2 regions of the Blautia sp. HCN-1074 genome follow, and region 2 is predicted to be linked to the other one. Evidence: predicted binding sites of a transcription regulator. Region 2 holds the regulator's gene; the other holds the start of a gene.
The links. The regulator Rex, encoded in region 2, represses fermentation and respiration genes when NADH is low (regulators of the CRP and FNR family bind a similar motif). The targets are predictions, from matches to a motif close to ATTGTTAANTANTTAACAAT.
Positions count from the first base shown of each region.

Region 1 (10,455 bases), on a different contig from region 2:
ATCATGTAACTGTATACATGGGATAATAGAAACTATCTGTCGCAAACTTGTACAGCACTACATATCTTTTGCAAGCAAGAGATATGTACAATCTGCTTTTACTATTTGGTACAATTCATAAAAGTAAAACCAGCTAATGACAATATTTCGTCTGGCGTATTTTGCAATTCGATGAAATATTATCAGATAGCTGGTTTTTTAACTTTCTATAAGTTCAGAAAAAATTTTATCTGCTACTTAAACTTTTTCTCATTCTCAGGATATTCTGTCCATCCATATATTCATAGGAAACTTCATCCATTATTTTCTTAACCATATAAATTCCAAGACCACCAATTTCTCTCTCTTCCAGATTCAGGGTTATATCCGGATCTTTGTTCTCCAACGGATTATAGGGAATTCCCTGATCAATAAAAACCAGAACGATCATTCCTTTCTCTATTCCAGCCTGTACCGAAGCTTTTCCACCATCAGCGCCATAAGCATAATATGAAATATTTCCAAATATTTCATCAATAACAACATCTATCTGCATCTGAATCTTCATAGGGCAGCAATTTTCTTCTAAAATATCATTTACAAAATTTGTTACAACATCAATGTTCTCTACTTTTGCTTCAACTGTAATATCCTTCAAATCCCTTCTCCTTCCTGCAAGTTGTTTTCTGGAGTGTGTTTAAAAAATCATTCCGAAATACAGCTGGTTCTTTTTGCCTCTAATAATAACCAGTGCACTAACAAATTCCAAAAAAGGGTTCTGTTCTCATCACAAAACCCTTTTTATAAATTACTCGATTGTTAATATATCACTGAATCCTGTAATTTCAAATATTTCCTCTATAACCTCGCTGACATGGGTCAATTTGAAATCTCCTTTTTTATTCATATATTTCTGTACTTTCAGGAGTACACGCAAGCCTGCTGATGAAATATACTCCAGATCCGTCAGATCAAATACAAGCTCCTGTGTATCTTTCAGTTCCTTTTCCATAAAGGCTTCCAGTTCCGGCGCCGTCGTTGTATCTAATCTGCCTGATAATAATACAGTATCTTTTGTTCCTTCACTTTGCTTTTCGATCTTAAGACTCATTTTATTCTCCCTTCAAATTATAAAAATTTCTATTAAATTTCCTTCAAATTATATTGCCTATATTATACATGATTTTTTCTGAGATTTGAAGAAGTAATTTTTTGCGTTTCTAAACAAAGCAATGTACGTTTGATGATCCGAAAAATGAAATTGAAAAAATAAAGAAATGACATCCTGCGGCAGAGCTTATCTGCCGCTTTTTTCATGTCCAAAAGTGTTAGCTACGTGTGTTAGCTACGTGTTAGCTACTCAAATTTTTTTGTGCTTTTTGAAACTGTTTCGTTCTAAAGCCGTACCTTTTATCTCCACATAACAAAAGTGCCGCAAACCCTTGAGTTTGCGGCACTTTCAACGCGCTTACACTTTATTTTCTTTTATATGAATTAGAACTTGCCAGCTTTAGCAGCTTCCTCAATGGAAACAGCTACTGCAACAGTCATACCAACCATCGGGTTGTTACCTGCTCCGATAAGACCCATCATCTCTACATGAGCCGGTACGGAAGAAGAACCAGCGAACTGTGCATCAGAGTGCATACGTCCTAATGTATCTGTCATACCATAGGAAGCCGGGCCTGCTGCCATGTTGTCTGGGTGAAGTGTACGTCCTGTACCACCACCGGAAGCAACAGAGAAGTATTTCTTTCCTGCTTCAAGACGTTCTTTCTTGTATGTACCTGCAACCGGATGCTGGAAACGTGTCGGGTTTGTGGAGTTACCTGTGATAGAAACGTCAACGTCTTCTTTCCACATGATAGCAACACCTTCCGGAACGCTGTTTGCGCCGTAGCAGTTAACTTTTGCACGAAGACCTTCAGAATAGGATTTTCTGAATACTTCTTTAACTTCGTTCTTGTATGGATCGTATTCTGTCTCTACATATGTAAAGCCGTTGATACGGGAGATGATCTGAGCAGCATCTTTTCCAAGACCGTTCAGGATAACACGTAATGGTTTCTGACGAACTTTGTTTGCTTTCTCAGCGATACCGATAGCACCTTCAGCTGCTGCGAAAGACTCATGTCCAGCCAGGAAGCAGAAGCACTCTGTCTCTTCTTCAAGAAGCATTTTGCCAAGGTTACCATGTCCAAGACCTACTTTACGTGTATCAGCAACGGATCCAGGAATACAGAAAGCCTGAAGTCCTTCACCGATAGCTGCTGCTGCGTCTGCTGCTTTCTTGCATCCTTTTTTGATTGCGATAGCAGCACCTACTGTATATGCCCAGCAAGCGTTCTCGAAACAGATCGGCTGAATGCCTTTGATCTGATCGTAAACATTAAGACCTGCGTCTTTTGTGATTTTCTCAGCTTCTTCGATAGAAGCAATGCCATAGCTGTTTAAAACAGAATTGATCTTGTCAATTCGTCTCTCATATGATTCAAATAAAGCCATTTCCTGTTACCTCCTAAATTATTCTTTTCTTGGGTCGATAATTTTAACAGCGTCTGCAACACGGCCGTACTGACCTTTTGCTTTTTCCCATGCAGTATTCGGGTCATCGCCTTTTTTGATGAAATCAGTCATTTTTCCAAGGCTTACGAACTGATATCCGATGATCTCATCATCTGCATCAAGAGCAATACCTGTTACATAACCTTCTGCCATTTCAAGGTAACGAGGTCCTTTTTTCAGAGTTCCATACATTGTACCAACCTGAGAGCGAAGTCCTTTACCAAGGTCCTCAAGTCCAGCGCCTACCGGAAGTCCGTCTTCTGAGAATGCAGACTGTGTACGTCCGTAAACGATCTGAAGGAAGAGTTCTCTCATAGCTGTATTAATCGCATCACAAACTAAGTCAGTGTTCAGTGCCTCCATTACAGTCAGGCCCGGAAGAATCTCGGAAGCCATAGCTGCTGAATGAGTCATACCTGAACATCCGATAGTCTCAACCAGTGCTTCCTGGATGATACCTTCTTTAACATTTAATGTAAGCTTGCAGGCACCCTGCTGTGGTGCACACCAGCCAACACCGTGTGTAAGACCGGAAATGTCTTTGACTTCTTTTGCCTGTACCCATTTAGCTTCTTCTGGGATTGGAGCGGCGCCATGATGAACGCCCTGTGCAACTGGGCACATTTCTTCTACTTCGCGTGAATAAATCATTGTAAAACTCCTTTCAAGTATAGATTAACTTCATGTTGTTATACCCGCCACTATGCGGAACTGCTGAATGAACCACATAATGCAGATCTCTGCCGTCTGCTGAATGACTGCAGATGAGTATGCCTAACAACCTAGTGTTATTTTCTCACAAAAGTGGAGATTCGTCCAGTCATAATTTGTAAAATTTTTAACTATCTTTGATTTTTTTGTCTCTGGCAGATACTTTCTTTACTGATTTGTCAGCCTTTTAGGCAATTTGCATAAACAGATACAATTTATAGCGTTTATGTGATACAATAGACAAATATACCAATAAGTTGATTTCTAAAATAATCTTACATTTAAATTTCCGCGTTGTCGTCGGTTGCCATAGCCACCGCCATGTCTTCTTTCGCTCTAAAACAAAAAATTTATTCAGTGAAATTGTTTCAAAAATCAACTTGTCAGCCATACTAAATTATAAAAAAGCAAGTATATCAGAAATTGTATTACCAAAGAAAGGATTTTCATCATGACAACATCATTACCTGCTTCTTTTCTTCCCGAACGATTTCGGGTTCTGAGCGGAAGTGCTTTAAAATTAATCGCGATCATCCTGATGCTTATCGACCATACAGGTGTAATGATTCTGTATAACTATCCACCTGCAAATGCAATACTTTTCAGTTTTGGTGGAGTGGATTACAGCTGGTATCGTATTTTCCGTGATATCGGAAGGGCGGCTTTTCCTATTTTCTGTTTTCTGTTAGTCGAAGGATTTCTGCACACCCATAACCGCAGAAAATACGGACGAAATCTCTTTTTATTCGCATGTATTTCTGAAATTCCGTGGAATTTCATGTTTACAAATACCTGGCGATACGAGAAACAGAACGTCTTTTTTACCCTGTTTCTGGGATATCTGGCCTTCTGCGCCCTTGAATACTTCTGGGATAATCAGAAGATGCAGTTTGTATGCATACTGGCATTACTCGCTGTCTCCGTTTTTCTTAAGGCAGATTACGGATGGAGGGGGTTTGTTTTCCTGCTTATCATGTACTGGTTTCGCAATGAAAAAACTGCCCAGGCTATCATCGGAAGCTGCTGGCTTTATTATGAATGGAAAGCCTGCTTTGCATTTCTCTCCATTAATATGTATAACGGAGAACGTGGATTTGTGAAAGGAAAATTTCTGAAATATGTCTTTTACTGGTTTTATCCGGTACATATCATAATTCTGGTGATTCTCAGACAGCTTCTGTTCTTCCGGTAAAATGCGTTTGAAAACGTCCTGAGCTTTTGTTATTCTTCATAGAAAAAGGTGTTAAGAAACCTCTGTTCTTCATCCGTTTCTTAACACCTTTTTCTATTTCACTGTTTCTCTACAATTTCAGCTTTTGATTTATAGATATGGTTTGCAGGTACACAGCCTCTTACAGAGGAAAGCGGATAAATATTGCAGCAGCGTCCGATTACAGTTCCAGGATTTAATACAGAACCGCATCCTACTTCTACATTATCTCCCAGCATAGCGCCAAATTTCTTAAGTCCTGTCTCGATCTTCTCTTCACCATCTTTTACGATAACTAACCTTTTATCTGATTTTACATTGGAACAGATGGAGCCTGCTCCCATATGGGATTTATAACCCAGAACCGCATCACCCACATAATTATAATGAGGAACCTGCACTTTGTTAAAAAGCACTGCGTTCTTAAGCTCTGTTGAATTTCCTACTACTGCTCCCTCACCTACAATAGCTTTTCCGCGGATAAATGCACAGTGGCGTACCTCTGCTTCTTTTCCGATAATGACCGGTCCGTTAATGCAGGCTGTCGGTGCTACTTTCGCGCTCTTTGCAATCCATACATCTTCTGACGGATGATTATATTCTTCTTCACTTAAAGTCTGTCCCAGTTTCAGGATAAAATCGCCAATCTCCGGTAACACTTCCCATGGATAGGTTTTTCCTTCAAATAAATCCTTTGCAATCGTTTCATTTAAATCCAGAAGATTCGCAATCGTGAAATCCTTTAACATCCTGTTTTCCTCTTTTCTTTAATTATTATTTTCATTTTTCTCATATTTTGCCCGGATAAACATTTTATGATTTTTGATAAGTACGTGACCGCCCTGCTCTGGCTGTTGTTTTTGTATTGGTTTTGCCAACTTGGATTTTATAATTAACAGCTGCCGCGTCAAAAAACTGTCGCAGATAAGGTTGGAAATTACTGTCCTCCACCTGTTTCGTACGCACTCTTACAAAATGTTCCAGCTTATCCATATATTCCTGCTCTGTGATACTTCCCTCCGCCACATAATTGAGACCTTTTTCCCAGCTTGCTGTAAGTTCCGGGTTCAGAAGCTGTCTGATAGAACAATTTACCACATCAAAAATCATCTCACCCAGAAGTGTCGGTGTGATCATCTGCGTTTTCTTATTCAGTGCCAGATATTTGATATTGAACAGTTTCTTCAGAATCTCAGCTCTGGTTGCACTGGTGCCGATTCCGCAGCTCTTGATCTGAGCACGAAGTTCCTCATCCTCGATCAGCTGTCCGGCATTCTCCATGGCAAGAATCATAGAACCGGAATTGTAACGCTTCGGCGGTGATGTTTCACCCTCTTTGATACTCAGGTCATCTACCGAGAGTATATCACCTTTCTTCAGGTTCTGCAATGCAGCCAGTAGTCTGGTGTCGCACGCCATATCCTCTGAAGAATTATCTGAGCCATTTTTTTCATTATCTGAATCCGCATCACTTCCGGCATTTCCAGCTGCGCTGGCTTGGTTTGCTCCATTTACTGCGTCTGCTGCCTTTCGTTTCGCAAAAGAATTTGAGGCAATCTTTAAATAACCTTCATCCAGCAGTACTTTAAATGAAGAAAAGAAGCTCTCTCCCTGTATCTTTGTCACAAGACTGACCTTCTGATATACTGCCGGCGGATAGAAAATACAAAGAAATCTCCTTACGATTGTCTCATATACACGCTGCGCAGTAAGAGAAACGCTTCTCAATGCATTTAGTCCCTGTCCAGTCGGAACGATGGCATAATGGTCTGTAATCTGTTTGTCATTGACATATCGGGTCTTTGCCAGATTCTTATAGTTTCCCTGCTCAATAATGTGCTGCGCGATTTCTGTTGTGTGTTCATAATTGCGCAATCCGGAAATATTTTTATAAATCTCTTTAGCCGCCGCTGTTGAGAGCACACGCGCATCGGTTCTCGGATATGTGACCAGTTTCTTCTCATACAGTTCCTGTACGATTTTCAGCGTTTCATCCGGACTGATTTTAAACAGCTTTGAGCATACATTCTGAAGTTCTGCCAGATTAAATAAAAGCGGGGGATTTTTATTTTCTTTCTTTCTTTCAACCTTGTCCACCACACATTGCAACGGCTGGTTGACAGACAACTCCTGTATCAGCTTCTCTGCGTATGCTTTCTCTTTAAATCCGTTTTCTTTATACAGATAAGGAGTCTGGAAATACCGGCTGCCCTTAACAGCCCTCCACTCCCCTTCAAAGTTTTCTCCCTCAAGCGCAATGCTGCTGAGCACCCGGTAAAACGGTGTTTTTACAAATACCCGAATCTCCCGTTCTCTTCGCACTACCATTCCAAGCACACAGGTCATCACACGCCCAACGGAAATGGCCTGATGTTTCGTATTTAAATAATTTGACACACTGTTTCCATATCGCAGTGTCAGCACGCGGGAAAAATTTATTCCCATCAGATAGTCTTCTTTCGCCCGAAGATAGGCTGAAGCGGAAAGATTGTCATAAGCAGACAGATCTTTTGCCTCTCTGATTCCTCGCATGATTTCTTCTTCTGTCTGAGAGTCGATCCAGACTCTCTTTTCTTTCTTTCCATGGACACCTGCCATCTGTGCGACCAGACGATAGATATATTCTCCTTCACGTCCGGAGTCGGTACACACGTAAATAGTATCCACATCTTCCCTGTTTAACAGTCCTTTTACAATCTCAAACTGTTTCTGTACCCCAGGGATTATTTCATATTTAAATTCGCGCGGCAAAAAAGGCAGGGTATCTAAACTCCACCTTTTGTATTTGATATCATATTTTTCCGGGTAGCTCATGGTGACCAGGTGTCCGACACACCAAGTCACCACACTGTCTGAAGATTCCAGGTAGCCGTCCCGTCTTTGTCCGTTGATTTTCAAAGCTTTCGCGAATTCCTGTGCCACACTGGGCTTTTCGGCTATGTATAAAGCTTTTGACATATTATTTATCTGCACTCATCTTTCTAAGCGGCCATGCCAGTAATAAGGCACCACCCACCATATTTCCTAATGTTACAACTACCATGCTCTTAACCATGGCTCCGATGGATAATCCAGGTACCAGACAGTATGCGGTAACAAAGATTCCCATATTTGCGATGCAGTGCTCAAATCCACTTACAACGAATCCTGAGATACACATGGTAATCATCAGAAATCTTCCTGCATCACTTTTCAGTTTCATACCACAGAGTACACCAAGACAGACGAAGAAGTTGCAAAGCACTGCTCTGAAAAACATCTGTCCAAGCGAGATACTCAGCTTGTTTCCGATAAATCCCGCAAAATAATCTGCAGTTCCGGATGCTCCTGCCCATGCAAAAAGCACTGCCATAATAAAACATCCTACAAAGTTTCCGAGGTAGCTTACACCCCATACCTTGCCAGCTTCTTTCCAGCTTACCTGTTTATCAAAGGCTCCGAATGCCATTACCATATTATTACCGGTAAAAAGTTCACCGCCTACGAAGCTGATCAAAAGTACTGCAATCGAGAATACCAAAGCTCCCAGAAATTTTCCCCATTCCGGCGTGGTCTTGGAGAAAACATTTCCAACTACATTACTGTAGATCATGGCCATATCAATAAAGAATCCCGCCATGACCGCGCGTACAAAGTACTTGAAGAAGTTGGTGTTTACCAGATTGCTCTTGGCCTTCGCCGCATTTGACACTTTTTGTACATCTTCATAATTCATAATTACACCTCCGCAAATGTATTTATTTTCATACATTATAGCATTTTCATATCTATTGTACAACCGAAATCGTCATACAATTCCAGAATTTTATGCACGGATTTGTAATTATCTGTAAAACTTACAAATGCAAGCGACTACTATCAGTTTAAATTAAACTCTGCAAGCAATTTCTTCTTATACTCTTTATCTGATGTACAGCGTACGATTTCCTGCACCCTGCCTGCATTTGCCAGCGCAACTATCAATGCATCATTGATACTTTCATTTTCTTCAGTACCCTTTTTTACTCCATCATTATAAATATCATCTAACGCTTTACACATATCCACTTCTCCACCTCTCTCTGTTTCCTGTATATAATTATGTAATCGATTTATGCACAGATACTGTGCAGATTTGCCACCTGATTTATACAAGCTACAATTAGAATATGGCTATTTATAAATAAGTTAAGTGAATAAAAATATATTTTTAGATATTTCTCTGTTAAATGATTAATTTTAGTATAACATATTTTTTTAAGAACTCAATGTACTTATCCAATAATATATCAGCAAAAACCATTTATGATAGATTAACTCTTTCCAAATAAAATTCAACCGTCAGAACCAGCCACACCTAGTCTTTCTTCGGCAAGAGTGCGCAATCCCATATGGCTTTTTATACCCAGTGATGAACAATATATATCCTTAACACATCATGGATTGCCAATTATTATTCTACGCAACCTCTTTGTATCGTGTATAAACATACTCGTAAATCTTCTGACGATATGTTGAAATACTCATTTCATCATAACATTCCGGCAATTCTGCCCAAAGAGTATCTCGAATCAAGTTATCTACAGCTGCTTTCGTTTCCTGTTTATCTGTCCAATGATCCAACTCTGAAATTTTTACTTTGATTTTCTGAAGCAATGCGGCCGCAATCTCTTTCAGTTTTTTAATATCGTTCTTGCTCAAATCTTCTCGGAACAGCATATCGTAGAGCGAAAGTTCCTCATCATTGTTAAAGCCTTCCCGAGCATAACGCTGTTCTTCCTGATTCATACTACTTGCCAGATTCATCAAATCCATGAAGGTCTTTTCGATTGTTGCTCTGTCCTGTTCACTATTGTACTCATTGATAATCTGTTGGTATCTTTCATAATAATTAATGCGATCCGGATTGGTAAACAGCATCTTATCCAATTTTTTCTGAATAAGCTCGTCCAAATCTTTTAATACCAGATTCTTTTTCTTAACTTTTGCAAACTCTCTGCGAAGCAAATCAAAATCGATAGCACTGATATCAAAACGACGTGGTTCTTCATGCACCATCATCGGAGTATGTTGAATTTCAACATATGAACTTATAATTGCATTAATTTCCACCATCAAATCTGTTGTATTGATATGTTTACGCTTTTTTTGCAGTTCTGAATAAATAGCTGATATTGCCTCGTATTCCTTGCGGGTATTATCCGTAATGTCATCACGATCAATATATTTCATAAGCCGGTTCAGTTCTGAAGCATAGGTAGTAAAAGTTTTCTTATCTTCAATTATTCCGCAAACAGCATTCGCAGCTTCTTGCAGATACGACAATTTCATGAAATCATAGGCATCAATCAACTTCTGCAACTCAAAATCATGTTCTAATAAAAACGCTTTTGTCTTGGCAATGGTTTCAATAATACGGGTTATCAGTTTCTCTTTATCTACTGTAGGATCTGTTCCTCTATTTCCACCGACATTAGCCGTATAATCTGCTAATGCTTTTCTGAGTGCTTTTACAATACCTATATAATCAATAATCAGACCGTTGCTCTTGCCTTCACTGACGCGATTTGCACGAGCAATTGTCTGCATCAATGTATGCGCCTTCAATGGTTTATCCAAATACAGACATGACAGGCATTTTACATCAAATCCAGTAAGCCACATTGCACAAACAAAAACTACTCGAAGTGGATTCTCTGAATCTTTAAATTCCTTATCCAATTCACGTTTTTCCATCTTTGCACGATGATATTTAATATCTAAATCCCACTTTTTAAAAGTTTGAATTTCATTCTGTTCCTGGCTAATAACTACAGCCATTTCGGTTTCCTGCATCCACTTCAGCTTACGTTCAAGTCCCTGTGCTTCCTGTTGAGTGGCCGTTTTTATTTTTGCTTTCAACTCCTTGATTTTCTCTTTCCAGTGTTCCTGTACATAATTATACATACGAACACAGGTAACCTTATTCAGGCAAACAAACATAGCCTTTCCGCTTGTCCATAAATCCGAAT
Region 1 covers NZ_JBBKBP010000005.1:102,270-112,724, reverse strand. Annotated here, with positions in the region: gene WKT11_RS06445 (GH36-type glycosyl hydrolase domain-containing protein) at 1-26, shown strand, start outside; gene WKT11_RS06440 (ATP-binding protein) at 227-637, opposite strand; gene WKT11_RS06435 (STAS domain-containing protein) at 788-1,090, opposite strand; gene WKT11_RS06430 (GGGtGRT protein) at 1,474-2,484, opposite strand; gene WKT11_RS06425 (iron-sulfur cluster assembly scaffold protein) at 2,503-3,195, opposite strand; gene WKT11_RS06420 (TraX family protein) at 3,707-4,447, shown strand; gene WKT11_RS06415 (UDP-N-acetylglucosamine pyrophosphorylase) at 4,546-5,214, opposite strand; gene WKT11_RS06410 (DNA topoisomerase) at 5,279-7,423, opposite strand; gene WKT11_RS06405 (formate/nitrite transporter family protein) at 7,425-8,180, opposite strand; gene WKT11_RS06400 (hypothetical protein) at 8,324-8,506, opposite strand; gene WKT11_RS06395 (type I restriction endonuclease subunit R) at 8,903-10,455, opposite strand, start outside.
Region 1: the regulator Rex is predicted to act here: its motif matches at 3,371-3,390, upstream of WKT11_RS06425 (iron-sulfur cluster assembly scaffold protein).

Region 2 (10,455 bases):
GAATAATCCCGGCACTGTTAGAGCAGTGATGCAGCGGAATATCCACTCCGGCTTCCTCTACACGTTTCGAAAAATCCTGATATCGTTCAAGCTGAACCATCGCCGGGCTTCTGTCATACTCATCCGCTCTCGCAAAGTGAGTAAACATCCCCTCTATCTCAAGCTTCGGAAGCTCAGCGATCTTTTTGATTTCCTCCACACTCTCTGGTATATCCGCATAACCAATTCTGGTCATACCTGTATCCAGCGCAATATGAATATGTACCGTCTTATTCTGTAAAACAGCTTCATCAGAGAGTTTCTTCGCCTCATCATACTCGCATACAGCAGGACGAATGTCATACTGAACAAGTTCAGGAAAGTATTCATCAAATACAATTCCAAGAATCAGAATTGGTTTTGTAATACCGGCCTGACGCAGATGAACAGCCTCTTCTGCCGTTGCAGCCGCAAATCCCCAGATATAATCATGATTCTCTATCAGATGTGCGATTGGTACCGCACCATGGCCATAAGCATCCGCCTTAACCACTGCGATCATCTTCGTATCCTCTGCAATATTCTTTCTCATTTCCCTGAAATTCTGTTCTACGGCATCCAGAGAAATCACTGCTTTCACTCTGTTATTTTTCTCCATAATAATTCGTCCTCTGCCATAACTGCTCATAAACGATTCACACGTTGTTACGACCAGTTATTCTTTATTTTAATATTTCCGGCAAAAACCGGATAATGTCTCCTGCTGTCATACCCCGCTGACCTACTGTTTCAGCCGCCAGATCACCGGCAAGCCCATGAACATATACACCAAGGGCTGCCATCATCGCCATGGATGGCTTCCTTTCTGCTTTCAGATACATACAAAGCACACCTGCGATCACGCCGCTTAGTACATCACCACTGCCAGCTGTTGCCATTCCTGCGTTTCCGGAAATATTCAGATACCTCTCTTCTGACGCACCTGACACTACAGTACATGCATCTTTCAAAACACAGACTGCTTTTGTTTCCTTTGCATAGTCAAATGCTGTCTGAACCAGACAATCCTGAATATCACCAATACTTTTTCCACACAGGCGGCTCATCTCGCCAATATGCGGCGTGACGATCACATTCTCTCCGATAAACCTCTTCCAGTCCTCATGAAGTGCCAGAAGATTCAATCCATCTGCATCCAGAACAACTGATTTTCCACACATAGCAGCTCTTGACAGAAACCACTGAGCACGCTCTCTGCTCTGTGCACTTGCTCCCAGCCCCGGTCCGATCACCAGCACATCACACCATTCCAGCATTCTCTCATTTTTACTCTCATCAAAATCACAGGTGATCATTGCCTCCGGCAGAAGTGTCTGTAATGGAACACGATTTGCCTCCACGGTCTGGATCTTCACCATGCCCGCCGAACACTTTAGTGCAGCTGCGGCACTTAAATATGCTGCACCGCACATTCCTTCAGAACCTGCAACCAAAAGTACCTTACCGAAAGTCCCCTTATTCCCATAGGGAAGTCTGTCCGGAAGCATTTTCAAATCTTCTCTTTCCAGGTAATTCATTCGGATTTTCTTATCAGGCATTGAATAAATCCCAATATCCGCCACAATGATCTCCCCACCATACATACGCCCCGGATAGAAACACAGGCCTCTCTTTCGAAAAGCAAATGTAACCGTAAGATTGGCCCGGAAAGCGATTCCTTTCTCGAATCCTGTATCTGCATCAATCCCTGAAGGAATATCCACCGCAACTTTAAACGCAGATGCCTGATTTAATTCGCTGATAAGTTCTCCGTATTTTCCCTCTATCGGTCTGCTGAGTCCAACTCCAAAAATGGCATCTACTATAGTAGTATATTCATCCAGAATCAGGTTATGCACCCGTGGAGTATGATAATACTCTGCTGTGCGAAGCTGACTGGAAGTTTCTTTTGTCATTTTTTCTTCATTTCCAACAATATAATACCACGTTTTAAATCCGTGTAAATGGAGTAATCTGGCAATTGCCAGTCCGTCTCCTCCGTTATTCCCGGTTCCGCAGACCACCAGGATTTTCTCTTTATCCTTCGTATTCACCCGCTTTATGATTTCTGTAACAGTCTGTAATGCAGCACGCTCCATTAATACCAGCGAAGGAATTCCGGCTTTCTCAATCGTATTTGCATCCAGCGCCTTCATTTCTGCCGCAGTCACAACTCCTCTCATCTGTTCACCTCCCCGTATGTTCCCGTATTTCATCAAATATTTAATTTGTTCCACCACGTAATTTTATACAGAATAAATTTCTCAGCCATTCTGGCCAGACGGATATTTTAAATCCACTTTCATTTTATAGTTGTGAATAAGCCAAATCATCCTGCTAAATTCAGAAAAGCTGTGATCAGATGACCACAGCCTTGTGTTCCACATCATGTTCTACTCGCCTTCGTGCTCTTTCCTGTATTCACTCAGGTTATAGGACAGAGTCATAAGGCTCTCTGAAAGATGTACATTCTCAACCATTACATCCTCCGGAGCATCCAGATCAATGTGTGCAAAGTTCCAGATTGCCTTAATTCCATTATCAATTAAAATCTTCGCCATCTCTTTGGCTTTATTCTTCGGAAGAGTCAAAATAGCAATCTCTACCTCATTCTCCTTCAGAAAAAATGGAAGATCACTTAACATCTGTATCTCGATTCCGCGCACCGCAATTCCCTCAAGTACAGGATTTACATCAAAAATACCAACCAGTTTAAAACCACGTTTTTCGAAGTCCACATAATTGGCCAGCGCCTGTCCCAGATTACCGGCACCAAGAATAATCATCGGATGTACTGTATCCAGTCCAAGGATCTTGCCGATCTCTGTGTATAAATAACGTACATTATAGCCATAACCCTGCTGACCAAAACCGCCGAAATTATTTAAGTCCTGACGAATCTGGGAAGCTGTCACATGCATCTTTTTGCTGAGATCATTGGAAGATATACGCTCAACATTCTCCTCCATCAACTCACCGAGGTAGCGATAATAACGTGGCAGACGTTTAATCACCGCTTTTGAAATTTCCTTAGCTTCCACAAATTTTCCCTCCTTAACTTGTCTATGTCAATTATACCCAGATGTTATTTTATTGTCAAACTAATTCTGTACTTTTTCACCAAATAATTCTGCATTTTTTATCAATTTACCTCAGAAACTATCTTATAAAACGGTATTTTCTATTTTTTATCTATAACTTTCTATCATTTCCGGCAGTCTGGAACAAATTGGGATTGCACTACTAAGCAACGAATATCTTTGTAGAAATAGATAAATTCATTTAAAATACTTTCAAAAACAACTTTTTTCGATTATAATAGTACGCGGACAAATTATAAATGGAGGAATTCTTATGATTTTATCATGTCAGAATATCTGTAAATCTTTTGGCGAAAAAGTCATCCTTCAAGACGCCAGTTTCCATATAGAAGACCGTGAAAAAGCAGCTCTGATTGGCAATAATGGTGCCGGTAAAACTACCCTGCTGCGTATCATCATGCACGAGCTCTCACCTGATTCGGGAAACGTAGTCCTTGCCAAAGATAAAAATATCGGATATCTCGCCCAGTACCAGGATATCCATGGACACCACACGATTTATGAGGAGCTGATTTCTACCAAGCAGCACATCATTGATATGGAGAATCGCCTGCGTTCTCTGGAACAGGAGATGAAAACAACCACAGGTGATGCTCTGGACAGTCTGATGAATACTTATACGAGACTGAGCCACCAGTTTGAATTGGAAAACGGATACGCATACAAAAGCGAGATCATGGGCGTATTAAAAGGTCTTGGCTTTACCGAAGATGATTTCGAACGCCAGATTGAAACTCTCTCCGGAGGTCAGAAAACACGTGTTGCTCTCGGTAAACTGCTTCTCTCCAGCCCGGATATCCTTCTGCTGGATGAGCCTACCAACCACCTTGATATGGAGAGTATTTCCTGGCTGGAAACTTATCTGCTCAACTATCCGGGAGCTGTATTTATTGTATCCCATGACCGTTATTTTCTTGACAAGGTAGTCACTAAGGTAGTAGAAATTGAAGCCGGCACTATGCGTATGTACAGTGGAAATTACTCCGCCTATGCACTCAAAAAAGCACAGCTTCGTGACGCGCAGTATAAAGCTTATCTTAACCAGCAGCGTGATATCAAACATCAGGAGGCTGTTATTGCCAAACTGAAATCCTTTAACCGTGAGAAGTCAATTAAGCGCGCGGAGAGCCGTGAAAAAATGCTGGATAAGATTCAGCGTATCGATAAGCCACAGGAAATCCAGAACCAGATGCGAATCTCACTGGAACCAAGATTTATCAGCGGAAACGACGTTCTCACTGTAGAGAACCTTTCCAAATCTTTCCCGGGGCAGACACTTTTCAGCGATATCTCTTTTGAGATCAAGCGTGGAGAACGTGTAGCTCTGATTGGTAATAACGGAACCGGTAAGACTACCATGTTAAAGATCATCAATGGACTGATTGATGCAGACGGCGGCAGATTCAGTCTTGGTTCTAAAGTTCAGATTGGCTATTACGATCAGGAACATCACGTACTGCATATGGAGAAAACTATCTTTGAAGAAATTTCTGATGCTTATCCTACTCTTACAGAAACAGAGATTCGAAATATGCTCGCTGCTTTCCTGTTCACAGGAGACGATGTATTTAAGCTCATCTCTGCCCTCTCCGGTGGAGAAAGAGGCCGTGTATCTCTCGCCAAGCTGATGCTTTCAGAGGCAAACTTTCTGATTCTCGATGAGCCTACCAACCATCTTGATATCGCATCCAAGGAAATCCTGGAAGAGGCATTAAACAGCTATACCGGAACCGTGTTCTATGTCTCCCACGATCGATATTTCATCAATCAGACAGCTACCAGAATTCTGGATCTGACTAACCAGGCAGTCGTAAATTATATCGGAGACTATGATTATTATCTGGAAAAGAAAGAAGAACTGACTGAAAAATATGCACCCGCTGCCGCCCAGGCAATCGCAGAAGCCAAACAGGCATCTGACAATAAACTCTCCTGGCAACAACAGAAAGAAGAACAGGCACGCCAAAGAAAACGCGAAAATGAATTGAAAAAAGTTGAAGCCCGTATTGAAGAACTTGAAACAAGAGACAAAGAAATCGACGAAACCATGGTTCTCCCGGATATCTGCACCAACGTAGCAGAATGTGCAAAACTCAGCAAAGAGAAGTCCGCAATTACCGAAGAACTTGAGGGATTATATGAAAAATGGGAAGAACTTGCATAATGCAGGTTCCTCCCATTTTTATTATATATCTTATAAAATACGATCTATCAGTTTTGAGACATAATCATTTACAAATTATAAAATCTCATCCAGCTTTTCTCTGATTGCAAGAATAAATTCCTTACTATTCAGCGCGGTTACATTCTCAAGAGAAGTAATCAATGCAAGGTCTTTTGTCATCTTACCGCTCTCGATCGTCTCCAGAGTAGCTTTCTCAAGCTTGTCTGCGAATTCCATCAGATCTTTATTGCCATCTAATTCGCCTCTTTTTCTCAGTGCACCAGTCCATGCAAAAATTGTTGCCACAGAGTTTGTGGAGGTCTCTTCGCCCTTCAGATGACGATAATAGTGTCTCTGTACAGTTCCGTGAGCAGCCTCATATTCATAATAACCCTGAGGGGATACCAGAACGGATGTCATCATAGCCAGAGAACCAAACGCAGAAGAAACCATATCACTCATAACATCACCATCATAGTTCTTGCACGCCCAGATAAATCCACCTTCCGCTTTCATAACGCGGGCTACAATATCATCGATCAGACTGTAGAAGTATTCAATGCCTGCTGCCTCGAATTTATCCTTGAATTCATTCTCATAGATCGTTGCAAAAATTTCTTTGAAACGTCCGTCATAAATCTTGGAAATCGTATCCTTGCCGCCAAGCCACAGATTCTGTTTCGTATCAAGCGCATAATTAAAGCAACATCTTGCAAAACTTGTGATAGAATTATCCAGATTGTGCATACCCTGAAGAACCCCCGGGCCTTCATAGTGATGAATCAATTCTTTTCTCTGTTGTCCGTCAGCACCTTCAAATACCAGATAAGCATCTCCTGGTCCATCAATGTACATCTCTGTATTCTTATACACATCACCGTATGCATGACGTGCGATCGTGATCGGTTTCTTCCAGTTCTTAACACATGGCTCGATACCCTTTACAACAATCGGAGCACGAAATACGGTTCCATCAAGAATCGCACGAATCGTTCCATTCGGGCTTTTGTACATTTTCTTTAAGGTGTACTCTTCCATTCTCGCCTTATTCGGAGTAATCGTTGCACATTTAACTGCAACGCCGTACTTCTTGGTAGCTTCTGCTGCGTCAACAGTTACCTGGTCATCAGTTTCATTTCTGTATTCCAGGCCAAGATCATAATACTCAGTATTCAAATCAATATATGGGAGAATAAGTTCATCTTTAATAATCTTCCAGAGAATTCTGGTCATCTCATCTCCATCCATTTCCACAAGTGGTGTCTGCATCTGAATTTTTTTCATGTTAGTCCTCCTCTTTGGCTTTGATAATTTTACTGTTCACTGTGTGTACAGCACCTTTGATAATCAATTAACTATCATAATAGCCGAAATCTGACCATTCGTCAATGCTTTTGTATGGTAAAGTGGTATTTCTGCAATTGTACAATTAATTCATACTGATCGCATAAGATGTCCCAAATCCAATTCTCCCCAACCCTGCTGATTTTTAGGCAGTCCCAGATCTCTGGCACATTCTTTTAATTTCATCTTAATCTGAACATTTGTCAGCTCCGGATTTTTTTCTAACATCAGTGCTGCCGCGCCGGAAACCAGAGGTGTGGACATGGATGTGCCACTCTTAACTCCATATCCGTTATCCGGTCCCGAAGCACAGGAAAGTATATGATTTCCCGGAGCAACCAGATCAGGCTTGCAGATACATTCAAAAGTCGGTCCTCTTCCTGATATGGCAGTCCGCCCCGTGAGAAGATCACTGGAGCCTACGGTAATGATCTTACGGCTGCTTCCGGGCGCCGTCACGCTTCCCGGACCAGGTCCCTGATTTCCTGCTGCGGCCACTACAACCAGTCCTTCATCCCATAACCGCTCTACTCCATCAATCAAAACCTTATGATCCTCAAATGTTCGACAAGTCGTTCCGACAGAAATATTGACCACACGGATTCCATAATACCGCCGGTTCTCCAAAATCCACTGAAAAGCCCTCAGCACATCCTCTTTTCTTCCGTTTCCCATACGGTCCAGAACTTTCAGCATAATCAGTTCACAGCCAGGTGCAACTCCCCTGATACGCCCCTGTGAAGCTCTTCCGTCACCGCCTATGATACCACATACATGGGTTCCATGAGAATTATCATCATACGGCTGGATACGGTGTCCGATGAAGTCATGAAATGCCCGTATCCGCCCTGTAAAATCTATATGAGAATAAATCCCGGTATCCAGCACACAGACACCAATGCCCTTTCCTGAATAGCCGGAATCATCTGAATTTATCATAAACAACTCCTCAATCCACTTATAACATTTTATGATATCAGGAGCAAAAAGTCAGAAAGTCATTCGCGCCTGCACGATAAGACTTTTGACCCTAACGTCATTTCATTGAAATATTATAAGCCCAGTCTTACTTTAAATTATTCCCGAAAACTTGTCTTCGTGTTTCCAACAATTATTATTTACAAGTATTCCTGACAATCCCTTTACATTTCTCATTAGCATCTGGTATTTTTCTGCTTTTTTTGAATAAAATGTATAAAACTCTCAAAATATGCAAAGACTTTTGGTATATTCATAAAGTCTATACCAAAAGTCAGTATCTCTCGCATATAACAGGAGGCAGCTTATGATTACGTTATTATTTATTCTGGTCTTTCTTCTCTGTCAGACTTTCATTCTCCTATGCTGTGTAGCCGCCGGAAACGACGCAGCATCACAGGAAATCTCCGATCAGGAACAGATAGAATTTATAAATGAATGGAAAAAGACACATACCAGCTAATTTATTTTTTGTACTGTTTTGTGCATACTCCGTTTTTATCAAAGACAGAAACAATATTATTTGAGCTGGTCAGAGTAATATTCTCTGCTCTGGTTCCTGATAATATTTTACTGTTTCCTTTATAAAAATAATATTTTTTACCTTTATATGTCAGCCAGCCTTTATGTGCTTTTCCATCTGTGTGGAAATAATAAGTGCGAGAAGTGCCATTTTCCGTTACGCGTTTCATTCCATCTTCACAGCGTACGCCATCACTTCCAAAATAATAAATATCTCCGGTACTTCGGACCACTTTTCTGTTTTTGTATATATATCCCTGTGTGGTATGGAACCAGTAATATTTTCCATCTACGCGTTTCATTCCCTTATAAGCGGCACCATCAGATTTAAAGTAATACGTTTTCCCTTTATAATCTGTCAGCCATTTATTGGCATACATGACTCCGTCACTGTCTACATAATAGACCTGCCCGTCATCCTTAAAAAGCTTATCCTTATAGAGGCTTCCTGTATCCGGATCAAAATAGTATTTCTTATTGTCTATTTCTTTCCATCCGGCTGCTTTCTGGCCATTTACATAGTAAAAAGTACTTCCATCCTCTTCTACCCAGCCATTTTTTGCCTGATTTTCATAAGATCCGGTATTCGCTCTATCTGCCGGAACATATGAAGCCACAGGCTCCCATCTTGGTGTTATTTTCTTCGTATAATCCACATATCCAAAATCAATATCAGAATCATTCCAGGACGGTATTCCCGCAATCAGCCCTTTCGTAGGATTCAAACCATTTTCTGTATTTCCATCGGTAGACTGCCAGATCGTATAGGAATACCTCGCTCTGTCTGGTGCCTGAATCGTATCGCCATATCTGGCGATCCACACGTCAAGGCCAGAAAGCATACTCCAGTCTATAAAATTATCATACCAGTATGTATTACAGTAGATAATCGGATAATAACCGGCGCGACGGACTTCATTGCAAAAAGCCAGAGCCATTTCGGATACAGTCTTTTTTGACAGTTTCTGAATTTTCGAATCTTCCAGATCATAAGCTACAGGATAGGAAACTTTATACCCCTTCATCTTATTGATAGCCAGCTGTGCCTCTTTTAACGCCCCTGCTGTATTCTTCGCCGTACTATATACATAAGTTCCTACAGGCACACCGGCAAGCTCCGCCTGCTTCATGTTATAATCATATTTTTTATCCATATAATTCAGCCCATAGGAAATGCGTACAAACGCATAATCAACATCAGAACTCTTAACTTTTTCCCAGTTGATTGTTCCCTGCCACTCTGATACATCAATTCCTCTGGTAATCGCCCCCGGAATAGGCTTTCCGCTTCCGTTGTAGCAGACACCATTGATTTTCTTCCATGCATTCTTATTTACCGTTGCTCTTGCCGCAGAAGCTGCACTGAATGTTTCTACAGAAGATTCAAATTGCTCTGAAGCAACTGTCTGTCTTCTGTCATAGTGCATCGTTGCCATAACTGACTGTGCCGACTGCATTCCGCACAGAAATATTGCCATAAAACCAATTGCCAGCTTTTTACCCCTGCATCCCCGCTTATTGAATAACTTTTTCTTCATCTGATTACCTCTCAATTAAAAATGGCTTCATGCCATTATTCTTAACTCATATGAGATAATAATAACATGAAACCATTTTTTCGTAAAGATTTTGTCATAAAATGTTATCATTTCTGTTCTATTACTGTTCACATGTGTGAATAGCAATACTTTTTATATTACATAGCAGTCATAGCGGATTGCTTTCCCCTTTAGTATGTATGACGGTTCCCGACCATCAAGATATACACTTTTCAGCGGACGCTTTACAATAATCTTGGATGGGCTGGCCTTGACAGCCGCATCAAAGAGATCTTTTTCTTCCGAACACGGAGGTTCCAGTTTCTGGATTAACTGAAGCTTTTTGTTGATCAGACCGGACTTCTGTCTTTCAGGAAACATAGGATCCAGGTAAATCACGTCCATCGGATCCATAAGTTTCGCCAGACATTCTACACTGTCACCTTCTACCAGTTTCATTCTGGCTGCAATATCTTTTAATACCGGGTGCTTCTTTGCCCGGCGGAGTGCATCCTTCAAAAGAGCGGCAATCACCGGATTCTGTTCATACAATGTCACCTCATATCCATACGCTGCCAAAAGAAAACCATCCTCTCCCATACCGGCGGTAGCATCAATTGCCTTCAGATTTTCTCCGTCAGACTTAGCCGCACGCACCAGCATTTCATGAGAAAGTCTTCCATTTGTAACTCTGTGCAGCATGTTCTCAAAATCTCCCTGATAAGTCAGACCATATCCTGTCAGAGATACACCTTTGGCATCAAACATTACCGTCAGATGCTCTCCCGGT
Region 2 covers NZ_JBBKBP010000009.1:59,738-70,192, reverse strand. Annotated here, with positions in the region: gene alr (alanine racemase) at 1-637, opposite strand, end outside; gene WKT11_RS09760 (NAD(P)H-hydrate dehydratase) at 702-2,201, opposite strand; gene WKT11_RS09755 (redox-sensing transcriptional repressor Rex) at 2,412-3,059, opposite strand; gene abc-f (ribosomal protection-like ABC-F family protein) at 3,373-5,283, shown strand; gene WKT11_RS09745 (NADP-dependent isocitrate dehydrogenase) at 5,359-6,567, opposite strand; gene WKT11_RS09740 (S8 family peptidase) at 6,718-7,566, opposite strand; gene WKT11_RS09735 (hypothetical protein) at 7,913-8,068, shown strand; gene WKT11_RS09730 (GH25 family lysozyme) at 8,070-9,665, opposite strand; gene WKT11_RS09725 (class I SAM-dependent methyltransferase) at 9,819-10,455, opposite strand, start outside.